One region of the Pectobacterium actinidiae genome, then DNA from elsewhere that is predicted to be linked to it. Evidence: predicted binding sites of a transcription regulator. Region 1 holds the regulator's gene; the other holds the start of a gene.
What was found. The regulator LexA, encoded in region 1, represses DNA repair genes until DNA is damaged. The targets are predictions, from matches to a motif close to TNCTGTATGTACATACAGNA.
Positions count from the first base shown of each region.

Region 1 (5,789 bases):
TCAATTTATACTGAGATGTTGTCGCTGCGCGATGAAGAGCAAGGCAAGGTGTGGTTCCACACCTTGCTACAGAAAAATGCAGGATTTAAGGCTGGTTAAGCAGTTTTGGAATTTCACGCAGGAACCAGGATTTCGCCTCACCCATGCTGTCTCGCCGCCACGCCATAATAATCTGGCTTTCCATCTGATGCTCCGGCCCAATGACCAGTAAACGCCCTTCGGCAATATCTTGCGCCACCATTGGATAAGGCATGGTCGCGACGCCTAATCCCGCCAGCAGCGCACGCCGCTTATCATCCAGCGAACTCACCGTCAGACGTTGCTGTTTATCCAACAGCTGCACGGTCAGTACCGGGCGTTCGCGCGCAGTATCCGCCACCGCAATCCCACGATATTTTACCCGGGTTGCATCCGATAACGGTTCAGGTTCCTGATGAATCGGATGCTCTGGGCTGGCAACATAAACGTTATTCATCGTGTACAGCTTACGGGTGTTCATTTCGGAAGAGGCACGAAAATGCATGTCCGGCGCAATCACGATATCGGCTCGCCCTTGTTCAAGGCGCTCCCACGCCCCCGCCAGCACTTCCGTCAGAATCGATACCTGCGTATTGGCTTTGAGCGCCAGTTTATCGATTAATGGGAAAATCCGCTGAGTCGGAATCAGGGCTTCCGTCACAATCGTCAGGTGCGTTTCCCAGCCGCGAGCCAGCGCTTCTGCATCCGTAGTGAGTTTATCCGCCGCTTCCAGCAGGATACGTCCGCGTTCCAGCAGCATCCGTCCGACATTCGTGAATTTAGTACGATGGCCGGAACGATCGAACAGCACCACATCTAACTCTTCTTCCAGTTTCTGCATGGTATAGCTCAGTGCCGAAGGCACCCTACCCAGCTCGTCTGCCGCAGCGGCAAAGCTGCCACGGCGATCGATCGCATCCATCACCCTCAACGCTTCAAGCGTCAATGCTCGTTCTTTCGCCATCTTCGTACTCATTCAGGAATTTTGAACATACCCACCAGATTAACTAGCTAACAATCCAACGTCCACACAATTACTATCGGTTTAATAAATAATTCTCTGGGGGATAAAAATTATGATCACACGAAGAGCAGCGGGGCAATGCGGCCAGGCCGACTATGGCTGGTTACAGGCTCGCTATACCTTTTCTTTTGGTCACTATTTTGACCCACAGCTGCTGGGCTACGCTTCTCTGCGCGTGCTCAATCAGGAAGTATTGGCACCGGGGGCCTCATTCCAGCCGCGAACCTACCCACGGGTTGATATTCTGAACATTATTCTTCAGGGCGAAGCGGAATACCGCGACAGCAACGGTTGCCACATTCAGGCTAAAACCGGAGATGTGCTGTTGCTCGCCACTCAGCCAAACGTCAGCTATAGCGAACATAATACCAGCGCCAATAAGCCGCTGACGCGGCTGCAATTATGGCTGAATGCCTGCCAGACCCGAGAGAACAGCCCGTTGCAGCGTATGGGGTTAAATTCATCAAACCACACTCTGCTTGCTTCACCGGAAGGTGAACACAACAGCCTGCAACTGCGACAGCAGGTTTGGATCCATCATGTCGATCTCCAGCAGAATGAGCAAAGCACGATCGCGCTACAGGGGAATCAGGCGTATCTCCAGCTAATCCACGGTTCAATGGCGGTGAAAGGCAGCCAGAACAGTGAAACACTACACTGCGGCGACGGTGCTTTTATTAAGGACGAAACGGTGTTGACGCTACAGGCAGAGTCGCCTTTGCGGGCACTGCTCATCGATCTGGTTGTGTAGCACTTCTGTCCGCTGTTTTTGTAGGGAGTTGTATTCGCAGGAAAACGCCGCCAGTTCGGCGTTTTTATTCAGTCGTGGTAAGATATCCGTCTTGTTCCTCAATGCGTCAGGGTGATATGACAATGGATTCAACCAAACAGGACAAACTTCTTGCCCAGGCTGAACAGATTTGTCAGCAGCGCGCTGTGCGTCTAACACCACAGCGGTTAGAGGTTTTACGCCTTATGGCACAGCAGTCTGGTGCTATTAGCGCTTATGACCTGCTGGATTTGCTGCGCGTTTCCGAGCCTCAGGCGAAACCGCCGACCGTCTATCGCGCGCTGGATTTTCTGCTGGAACAAGGCTTCATTCATCGAGTCGAATCAAACAACAGCTACGTGCTGTGTCACCATATCGAAGACCACAGCCATACATCTGCCCTTTTCATCTGCGATCGCTGCGGGCAGGTTACCGAGCGCCAAACCGAGGGTGTGGAAGAAACATTACGCAACCTGGCACAGCAGTCGGGGTTTACACTGCGCCACAGCGTTGTGGAAGCACACGGGTTATGTGGAGGCTGTCAGGAAGTCGCATCATGCAAGCAGCCGGATCATTGCGATCACGACCATACGGTTCCCATTAAAAAACGATAGCCCTAAGGGCTATCGTCTCTTTCAGCAAAGAAGCATCACGTTCGCTACCAGTGATATTTGTGATGCTCTTCCCAGTGTTTCACTTCTTTCTCTGCCGCTTCTTTTTCGTATCCGTAACGCTCCTGGATTCTCCCCACAAGCTGGTCACGTTTACCTTCGATGACCGTCAGATCGTCATCCGTTAATTTGCCCCATTGCTCTTTCGCTTTACCTTTAAACTGTTTCCAGTTACCGCTGGCTTGGTCTTTATTCATAAGAATCTCCGTACCTTAGGTGAATTGCGCATGAAAAAACCGTAACTACCGACTTATGCGTCAGTTTCAGATAAATAGGTTTATTCAGTAAGCAGCATCATAACTATGTGAAACATGACGGTACTCTTCGCCACTGTCTGCCTTGATTACCGGAGCTATCTACATGTGATAGCTAATGCTCAATCGGCAAACGATCAATCAAGATAAAAATGCTTACCTTGATAAAAATTATAGTCGAATATTTCACTTAAGATAAAAAAACAGGAATCTGTAACTGGATAGGGCATTAATAAAGGGAAATAACCACAAAAAGCAGTGATAAAACAGAGAGTAATGGAGATCGTAGAAAACGCGCACGAAATGTAACTAAATATATACGATGAGCAGATTAACACGCTAAAAGATTAACGCAAAACATGATGCACTGACCCGAACAGACGAGCAGTGCATCTCTGCGAATGGTTAGCTCCAGTCGCTGTTACGAATCACGCCAACGGCTAAACCTTCTATCGAAAAGCTTTGCTGACGCAGGTCGACAACAATCGGGGCAAACTCTTCATTTTCAGCGAGGAGGTGCACCATATTGCCTTGCTTTTTCAAGCGCTTCACCGTCACTTCATCGTCAATACGCGCGACGACAATCTGACCGTTACGCACATCTTCTGTTTTATGCACGGCCAGTAAATCGCCATCCATAATACCAATATTTTTCATCGACATACCGCTCACCCGCAGCAAGAAATCAGCGCTGGGTTTGAACATCGCAGGGTCAACCTGATAGTGACATTCGATATGTTCCTGCGCCAGCAGCGGTTCACCTGCGGCCACGCGACCAACCAGAGGAATACCCGTCTCTTCTTCCATCAGCAGACGAATACCACGAGAAGCGCCCGATACAATTTCAATCACACCTTTACGCGCCAGCGCTTTCAGATGTTCTTCAGCCGCATTGGGAGAGCGAAACCCCAGTTGTTGAGCAATTTCCGCGCGCGTTGGCGGCATTCCGGTTTGCGCAATATGATCGCGGATCAGGTCATAAACCTGCTGCTGCCTTGCTGTTAGTACTTTCATTCCGCCCCCTGGTTGTTTATACAGTCTTGCTGTGAGTATATACAGGTAAGGCACAATTGGGAATGAAGATATCGGCAAAGCCCCTGACTTTTACTCATTTATGCGCGCCGTCAGGCAAAATGTTGCCAGAGGATACTGCCCCACACGACAGCGGCTAACAAGATGGCAACAAAGACAGCAGCCGAACCGATATCTTTCGCCCGACCGGATAATTCATGATGCTCAAGTCCAATGCGATCGACCACCGCTTCAATGGCGCTGTTAGCCAACTCAAACAGCATAATCAATACCACAGACCCGATCAGCAGCAGTTTTTCGACCAGCGTAACCGGCAGCAAACACGCAACAATGACGCCGACAAGGGTCAGAATTGTCTCCTGACGAAACGCCGCCTCATGCTGCCACGCCTGCTTCAGTCCCTTAAAGGAATAACCGGTCGCCTTAATAATCCGGGTCATCCCCGTTGCTTTATTCATTTATCCTCCGCTATTTATGCAAAATAGTTCGCATTTTAACGCGCTCGTGTTGTCTCATCACCACAGATCTCCGGCGCAGTTTCTGGTATCCTTGCGGCGCATTGCTAACAAGAGGCTCCACGTTGTTATGTCAGGTTGGCGTAAAATTTACTATAAATTATTGAATCTCCCACTGAAATTGCTGGTGAAAAGCAAAGTCATTCCCGCAGATCCCGTGGTCGAGTTGGGGTTAGATCCCTCACGTCCTATACTCTATGTTCTGCCTTATAACTCTCAGGCGGATCTCTTGACGCTACGTGCGAAATGCCTGGCATTGGGGCTACCCGATCCTTCGGTATCGTTCGAATTCAATGGCGTCGAACTTCCTAGCCACGTCTTTATTAATGACGGGCCGCGTGTCTTCCGCTATTACGTTCCCAAGCAGAAATCCGTCAAGCTGTTCCACGACTATCTGGACTTGCATCGTGCCAATCCAGACTTAGACGTACAGATGGTGCCAGTTTCCGTGATGTTTGGGCGTTCTCCGGGTCGGGAAGGCCACTCTCAGGCCGCACCACACCTCCGGTTGCTCAACGGTATCGAGAAATTCTTCGCCGTCCTGTGGCTAGGCCGCGACAGTTTTGTCCGCTTCTCCAGTCCGGTGTCGCTGCGCTATATGGCGACCGAGCACGGCACTGACAAAACCATAGCCCACAAACTGGCGCGTGTCGCACGTATGCATTTCTCCCGCCAGCGTTTGGCGGCAGTTGGACCGCGCTTGCCGGTGCGTCAGGAGCTGTTCAACAAGCTGCTGGATTCCAAAGCGATCAAGAAAGCCGTAGACGATGAGGCGCGCAGTAAGAAGATTTCTTATGAGAAAGCGCAGCAGAATGCGATTGCGCTGATGGAAGAAATCGCCGCCGATTTCTCCTACGAGGCCGTGCGTCTGTCGGATCGCGTATTAAGCTGGACGTGGAACCGCCTTTATCAGGGGATTAACGTCCACAACGCCGAGCGTGTTCGCCAACTGGCACAGGATGGCCACGGTATTGTCTATGTGCCCTGCCACCGCAGCCACATGGATTACCTGCTGCTGTCCTACGTCCTGTACCATCAGGGTTTAGTGCCGCCACACATCGCCGCAGGCATCAACCTTAATTTCTGGCCAGCAGGACCGATCTTCCGCCGTCTTGGCGCATTCTTTATTCGCCGTACCTTCAAAGGCAACAAGCTGTATTCCACGATTTTCCGTGAATATCTGGGTGAGCTGTTTGCTCGCGGTTATTCGGTTGAATACTTCATGGAAGGCGGACGTTCACGCACGGGCCGTCTGTTAGAGCCGAAAACCGGTACGCTGGCGATGACCATTCAGGCCATGCTCAGAGGCGGTACGCGCCCTATCACGCTGGTACCGATTTATGTCGGCTACGAACATGTGATGGAAGTCGGCACCTATGCAAAAGAGCTGCGCGGTGCGGCGAAGGAGAAAGAAGGTTTTATGCAGATGGTGCGCGGTTTGCGCAAACTGCGTAATTTAGGTCAGGGTTATGTGAACTTCGGTGAACCACTCCCTCTGACAACCTA
Region 1 covers NZ_JRMH01000001.1:385,812-391,600, reverse strand. The annotation lists gene KKH3_RS01630 (glutathione S-transferase family protein) at 1-14, shown strand, start outside; gene KKH3_RS01625 (LysR family transcriptional regulator) at 86-982, opposite strand; gene KKH3_RS01620 (pirin family protein) at 1,095-1,793, shown strand; gene zur (zinc uptake transcriptional repressor Zur) at 1,916-2,425, shown strand; gene KKH3_RS01610 (CsbD family protein) at 2,470-2,679, opposite strand; gene lexA (transcriptional repressor LexA) at 3,142-3,750, opposite strand; gene KKH3_RS01600 (diacylglycerol kinase) at 3,861-4,226, opposite strand; gene plsB (glycerol-3-phosphate 1-O-acyltransferase PlsB) at 4,354-5,789, shown strand, end outside.

Region 2 (5,789 bases), 1.5 Mb from region 1:
TATTCGCTTTGATCAATCCGGTGATTACATCAACGGAAGGACGCTGCGTCGCCAGTACCAGGTGAATACCGGCAGCACGCGCTTTTTGCGCCAGCCGGGCAATCAGCTCTTCAACTTTCTTACCCACCGCCATCATCAGGTCAGCAAATTCATCGACCATCACCACGATATACGGCAATTTTTCCAGTACTGGCGGTGTCATATCCATACTGTCACCCGGTTTCCAGAACGGATCGGGGATCGGGCGTCCCATCGCATTTGCCGTCATCACCCGTTCGTTGTATCCCGCCAGATTACGTACACCAAGGGCTGACATCAGCTTGTAACGGCGCTCCATTTCACCGACACACCAGCGTAGCGCGTTGGCTGCATCTTTCATATCGGTCACGACTTCCGTCAACAAATGCGGAATGCCTTCGTAAACCGAGAGCTCCAGCATTTTCGGGTCAATCATAATAAAGCGTACGTCTTCCGGCGTAGCTTTATACAACATACTGATGATCATGGCGTTGACGCCGACCGATTTACCCGACCCCGTTGTACCGGCAACCAGCAGGTGTGGCATTTTTGCCAGATCGGCAACGACAGGCTCGCCTGCAATATCTTTACCCAGCACAATCGACAACGGCGATGGATTATCCCGGAACTGGTCGCAGTCCAACACTTCGCGCAGATAAACCGTTTGACGATGCGCATTCGGCAGTTCCAACCCGACATACGGCCGGCCGGGGATCACCTCAACAATACGCACCGCGACAACCGACAGTGAACGCGCCAAATCGCGTGACAGATTCGAGATACGAGCCGCTTTAACGCCTGGAGCCAGATCCAATTCAAACCGCGTGATGACTGGTCCAGGAGAGTGATCGACCACATCTGCTTTTACCCGGAAATCCGCCAGACGCGCTTCAATCAGTCGCGCCGTCTGTTCCAAGGCGAAATTATCAACAGGCGCTTCGCTTGCTCGTGGTGGGGTCAACAAATCCAACGTTGGTAGCGGCGTAGTCGGCTTTTGTAGCGGTTGTTCATTACGCACCAGGAACGGGTGAATCAAACCATCCATTGCCGGATGGTGCGCTGGCGTATTCTCCTGTTTCGCAGCCTCAATAGGCGCTGACATCGGCTGCGCAGGCTGACTCACCGTCAACGGGTTACGCTCATCGTCGTCATCCTCATCTTCACCAGCATGCATCGGTGGAAGTTCTGGCTCAACGCTATAGGACGGCTGCGGGTAGGTGGATTCGCTGAACGTATGCGATTCAGCCTCGCGTTCATTCTCCGCACTAAACGGTGAAAATGAAAAAGCGTCATGTGACACGGCTTGCGGTATTACTTGAGGTACTACAGGATTTGGCTGAACGGGCTCATGGACCACAGGCGGTGCAGTCGGAGCAGGCGTTTCTTTATCGTGCTGGAACGCGCTGGCGTCATAACGTGACTGCTGCTGTGCCGCGAAATCTCTGGCTAGCTGCGCTTGCAGGAGCGTGTCTTCATCGTCTTCCTGTAACGGGTACTCATCGCCATAACGCTGACGTTGCTGATCCAGATACGCTTGCTGCAATGCCGCTTCCTGCTGGGCGATGTCATCCGGAGTCTCTTCCTGATACACGTCATTCGCCAATTCAGTTTCTGCGCTACCGTTCTGCGCCTGCAACCTTGCTTGCTCTTCCGCCAGCCGCTGCGACGGCAGTTTGATTCCGTATGACGCCAGCTCGCGACGAGTGGGAATACGCACCGGATTAGGGCGCGGCAGTTCTGGTCCTACGCCGCGTTTAATTTGCGGATTATCATCCCCATCGGCACTGAACGCAGGCATAAAGGTGTTATTCGCATTGGAATCCATATCACGTGCAGGCTGTGGTGGCTCAGCAAACGGTTGAACCACGGGAGATGTGACAATCGGCGGTACGGCACTCTCTCCGTAAGTATTTCCGTAAGGTGCATACAGACTGCTATGGCGTTCATCTGAAGTTGCGATATCTGGGATTGTCGCTGGCGTTTCGGGGACTTCAAACGAATACAGCGGCGGGTTTAGCGACGGCGTCGAATCAATCGCAGATGGGGTAACAGGTGGCACAATGCCAGACGATGATCCAGGGAATGCCGATCCTGGTAATGCTGAATCAGGCACTGCTGCATCAGACAATGTTGCCCCTATCACTGGCGTTTCAGCGGAGCTCGCCGGTTGTGTCGCTGTCGGTGCGTTCTCCGTCAATGGTGATGACGCTTCTACCTTATTCTCTGCCGCCGTGTCGTTTACCGCATCAGCAACGGAAGGGGCAGAAAACAGGACATCATCGTCATCACGCTGTTGTGTTATTGCCTCACCTGAGGTTTCATCGTGGCGCAGGTTAAGCACATCACGTTCATCTTCTTCGCGATCGTGTTCTTCGCGGTAGTCCTCATCGCGGCGTGAACGGTTTGACATAAATGTCAGACAGCCCAATACACCCGCACCAATTTTTTCAGCAATCGTTAACCATGACCAGCCGGTAAACAGCGTTAGCCCTGCTCCCCACACGCACAGGAGAATCAGCGTCGCCCCCATGCTGTTGAAACGTGGGATCATTGAGCTGCTCAACAAGCTTCCCAGAACACCACCGGAAGCAAAATAGTAGAGATCGTCAATATTCAACGCAGCCAGACCGCAAGAGGTCAGGATCAGCGCCAATGTCCCAATCAGGCGGAGTGAAAAGGTAAAGTAGTCAATCGTCTGGCTGTTATCACGCTGGCGGAAAGCAGCCCAGCACAGGGATAACATAATCGGCGGAATGGCGTAGGCTAGCACACCAAAAATAAAGAACAGCGTATCCGCCAGCCATGCCCCCGCTACACCACCAAGGTTGTGAATAGGTTCATGCCATGCAGTCTGTGACCAGCTGGGATCGGAGGGGCTGAAACTGAGTAGTGCGACACTAAGATAAACCGCAAAAAGTGCCACAACGATTAAAATCGCTTCAAGCAAACGACGTGTTCCACTGAGCTTTTTCAGGGTAACGTCTTTATCTTCTGTATATTCCTGGCTCAAGAGTCTCTCCAGGGGCCTGTAAGGTTTATGACAAAGCGCCGAGAAAACCCGGCGCTGGGACTGTATAAATTCACAGGAGTGTAGCTGAATTTATCGGGTTTTGCACCCACACGTTTATCGCGTCTTAATAACCAGACGATTGCTTTGCTTCACTTCTTCCATCACCACGTAGGTACGGGTGTCGTTTACGCCCGGTAAACGCAGCAGCGTTTCACCCAGGAGCTTACGGTAAGCGGACATGTCTGGCACACGCGTTTTCAACAGATAGTCAAAATCACCGGAAACCAGATGACACTCCTGAATTTCTTCCAGCTTTTGCACCGCAGCGTTGAACTGTTCAAACACATCAGGCGCGCCGCGGTTTAGCGTTATTTCAACAAAAACCAGCAGTGACGCATCCAGATAATGCGGGTTTAGTAGCGCTGTGTAGCCGTTAATGAAGCCCTGTCTTTCCAGACGACGTACACGTTCCAGACAGGGTGTTGGCGACAGCCCAACACGTTTGGAAAGCTCGACATTGGAAATACGCCCATCTTTTTGCAATTCGTTCAGGATGTTACGATCAATACGATCGAGATCTTTTCCTGGCCGTTTTTTAGTGTCTACCATTATTATTGTCTCTCTTCACTTTTCCCTGCACCCGCTTTACCCCGATAGACCTCATGTATCAGAGTTACCCTTAAAGAAGACACGCTGCCTATTTTGTATATCAACAGTCATTAACTTCTCGTTCTCGCCCCACGTATTGCTCACCCGAGAAAAGACCATCACGTCATATCCGTGGCCAAAGGCCTACTACCTGCGCAAAAACGAATAAAAAGCCGAGCTTTTAACTGTTCACATACAAAAAATTTCCTCTTACCCAGATGTTTTCGCAAATGCACAGCCGATTGTCAAAGCAAAACAACGAAAATCAGAAGAAACTGCCAGATTGGATAAGCCAGAGCCATTCGCTGCGGTCACTTCAATCATTTTACTTATGAATGTGGCTGATTTTTCAGCGATTTGTCATCCCCATCGTCATTAACGATTAAACAAATAGCCAGCAACTTTTCTGCATACTTTTTTTACTCTTGTAATTTCCTTACAATCGTTCGCATTGTCCGTGGTAGATACTGTTCGTAGTAATAAATTGTTTGTAGGTAAATTGTTCGTAGTTAAGGAAACGCGTTTGTCGTAGAAACCGTTCATATGAACACTATCCGCCGTCATGAAATGAGGAAAGCATGGGTACTGTTAAACATCACAAGTTATTGATTCTGGGTTCAGGCCCGGCTGGCTATACTGCCGCGGTTTATGCTGCACGGGCGAACTTACAGCCAGTATTAATCACGGGTATGGAAAAAGGCGGTCAGTTGACGACCACGACCGAAGTTGAAAACTGGCCGGGTGATGCCGATGATTTAACTGGCCCGCTGTTAATGGAGCGTATGCACGCACACGCGACCAAATTCAATACCGAAGTGATCTTCGATCATATTGAACGTGTTGATTTGCAGAACCGTCCATTCCGTTTATTCGGTGATAGCGCCGAATACACCTGTGATGCGCTGATCATCGCCACAGGGGCATCCGCTCGTTATCTTGGCCTGCCGTCTGAAGAGGCGTTTAAAGGCAAAGGGGTTTCTGCCTGCGCAACCTGTGACGGGTTCTTTTACCGTAACCAGAAAGTCGCCGTGGTTGGCGGCGGGAATACCGCGGTTGAAGAAGCGCTGTATTTGTCTAACATCGCTGCGGAAGTACATTTGATCCACCGTCGCGAGACGTTCCGTTCAGAGAAAATTCTGATCGACCGTCTGATGGACAAAGTTAAAAATGGCAACATCATCCTGCATACCAACCGTACGCTGGATGAAGTGTTAGGCGATGACATGGGTGTGACTGGCGTTCGTATTCGCGATACGCAAACCGATGCAGCGGAAGAACTGGAACTGGCTGGCGTGTTTATCGCTATCGGTCACAGCCCAAACACCGCCGTGTTCGGTGGTCAGTTGGAACTGGAAAACGGCTATATCAAGGTGCAATCCGGCATTCACGGCAACGCGACACAGACCAGCATTCCTGGCGTCTTTGCCGCAGGCGATGTCATGGACCATATTTACCGTCAGGCCATTACCTCCGCAGGTACTGGTTGTATGGCGGCACTGGATGCTGAACGCTATCTGGACGGACTGACCGTCAACAAGTAAGACAGTACCTATAACGGAGCGGCAACAGCCGTTCCGTTTTCCTCACATCAGGTTTGCCTTCCGCAACACAAAAATTGATCGCCTCATCTATTTCCCCTCTCCTTTTCGTTTGCAGCACGTCACTGTCGCGGTAACATGGCGTCATTCTGCGTGATAGAAGATAATTTTGTTAACTAACAGTTACATGAGAGTTATTTTCTGTTAAGTCCATTTCTGCAATATAACGAACTGGTGCCCGATGAAAAAAACCAGACAGCAAGAACTGACCGCCTGGCTGAAACAGCAGAGTAAGCTGGCGCAACGTTGGCTACGGATTTCACTCCTGCTTGGATTCCTGAGCGGCGCGTTGATCGTGGCACAAGCCTGGCTGTTAGCTACGCTGCTTCATGCTTTGATCATCGAGCATGCCACTCGCGAATCCTTGCTCTCCCCTTTCCTCCTGCTGATTGCCACATTTATTCTGCGCGCACTCAACAGTCTATTACGCGAGCGTGTTGGTTTTCTTTGCGGGCAAGCCGTTCGACAGCAAATTCGTAAGCTGGTACTGGATCGATTGCAACAGTTGGGCCCTG
Region 2 covers NZ_JRMH01000001.1:1,886,069-1,891,857, reverse strand. The annotation lists gene KKH3_RS07960 (DNA translocase FtsK 4TM domain-containing protein) at 1-3,028, opposite strand, end outside; gene lrp (leucine-responsive transcriptional regulator Lrp) at 3,143-3,637, opposite strand; gene trxB (thioredoxin-disulfide reductase) at 4,255-5,217, shown strand; gene cydD (heme ABC transporter permease/ATP-binding protein CydD) at 5,456-5,789, shown strand, end outside.
Region 2: KKH3_RS07960 (DNA translocase FtsK 4TM domain-containing protein) is a predicted target of LexA. The motif match lies at 3,087-3,106, and genes of this name have one in related genera.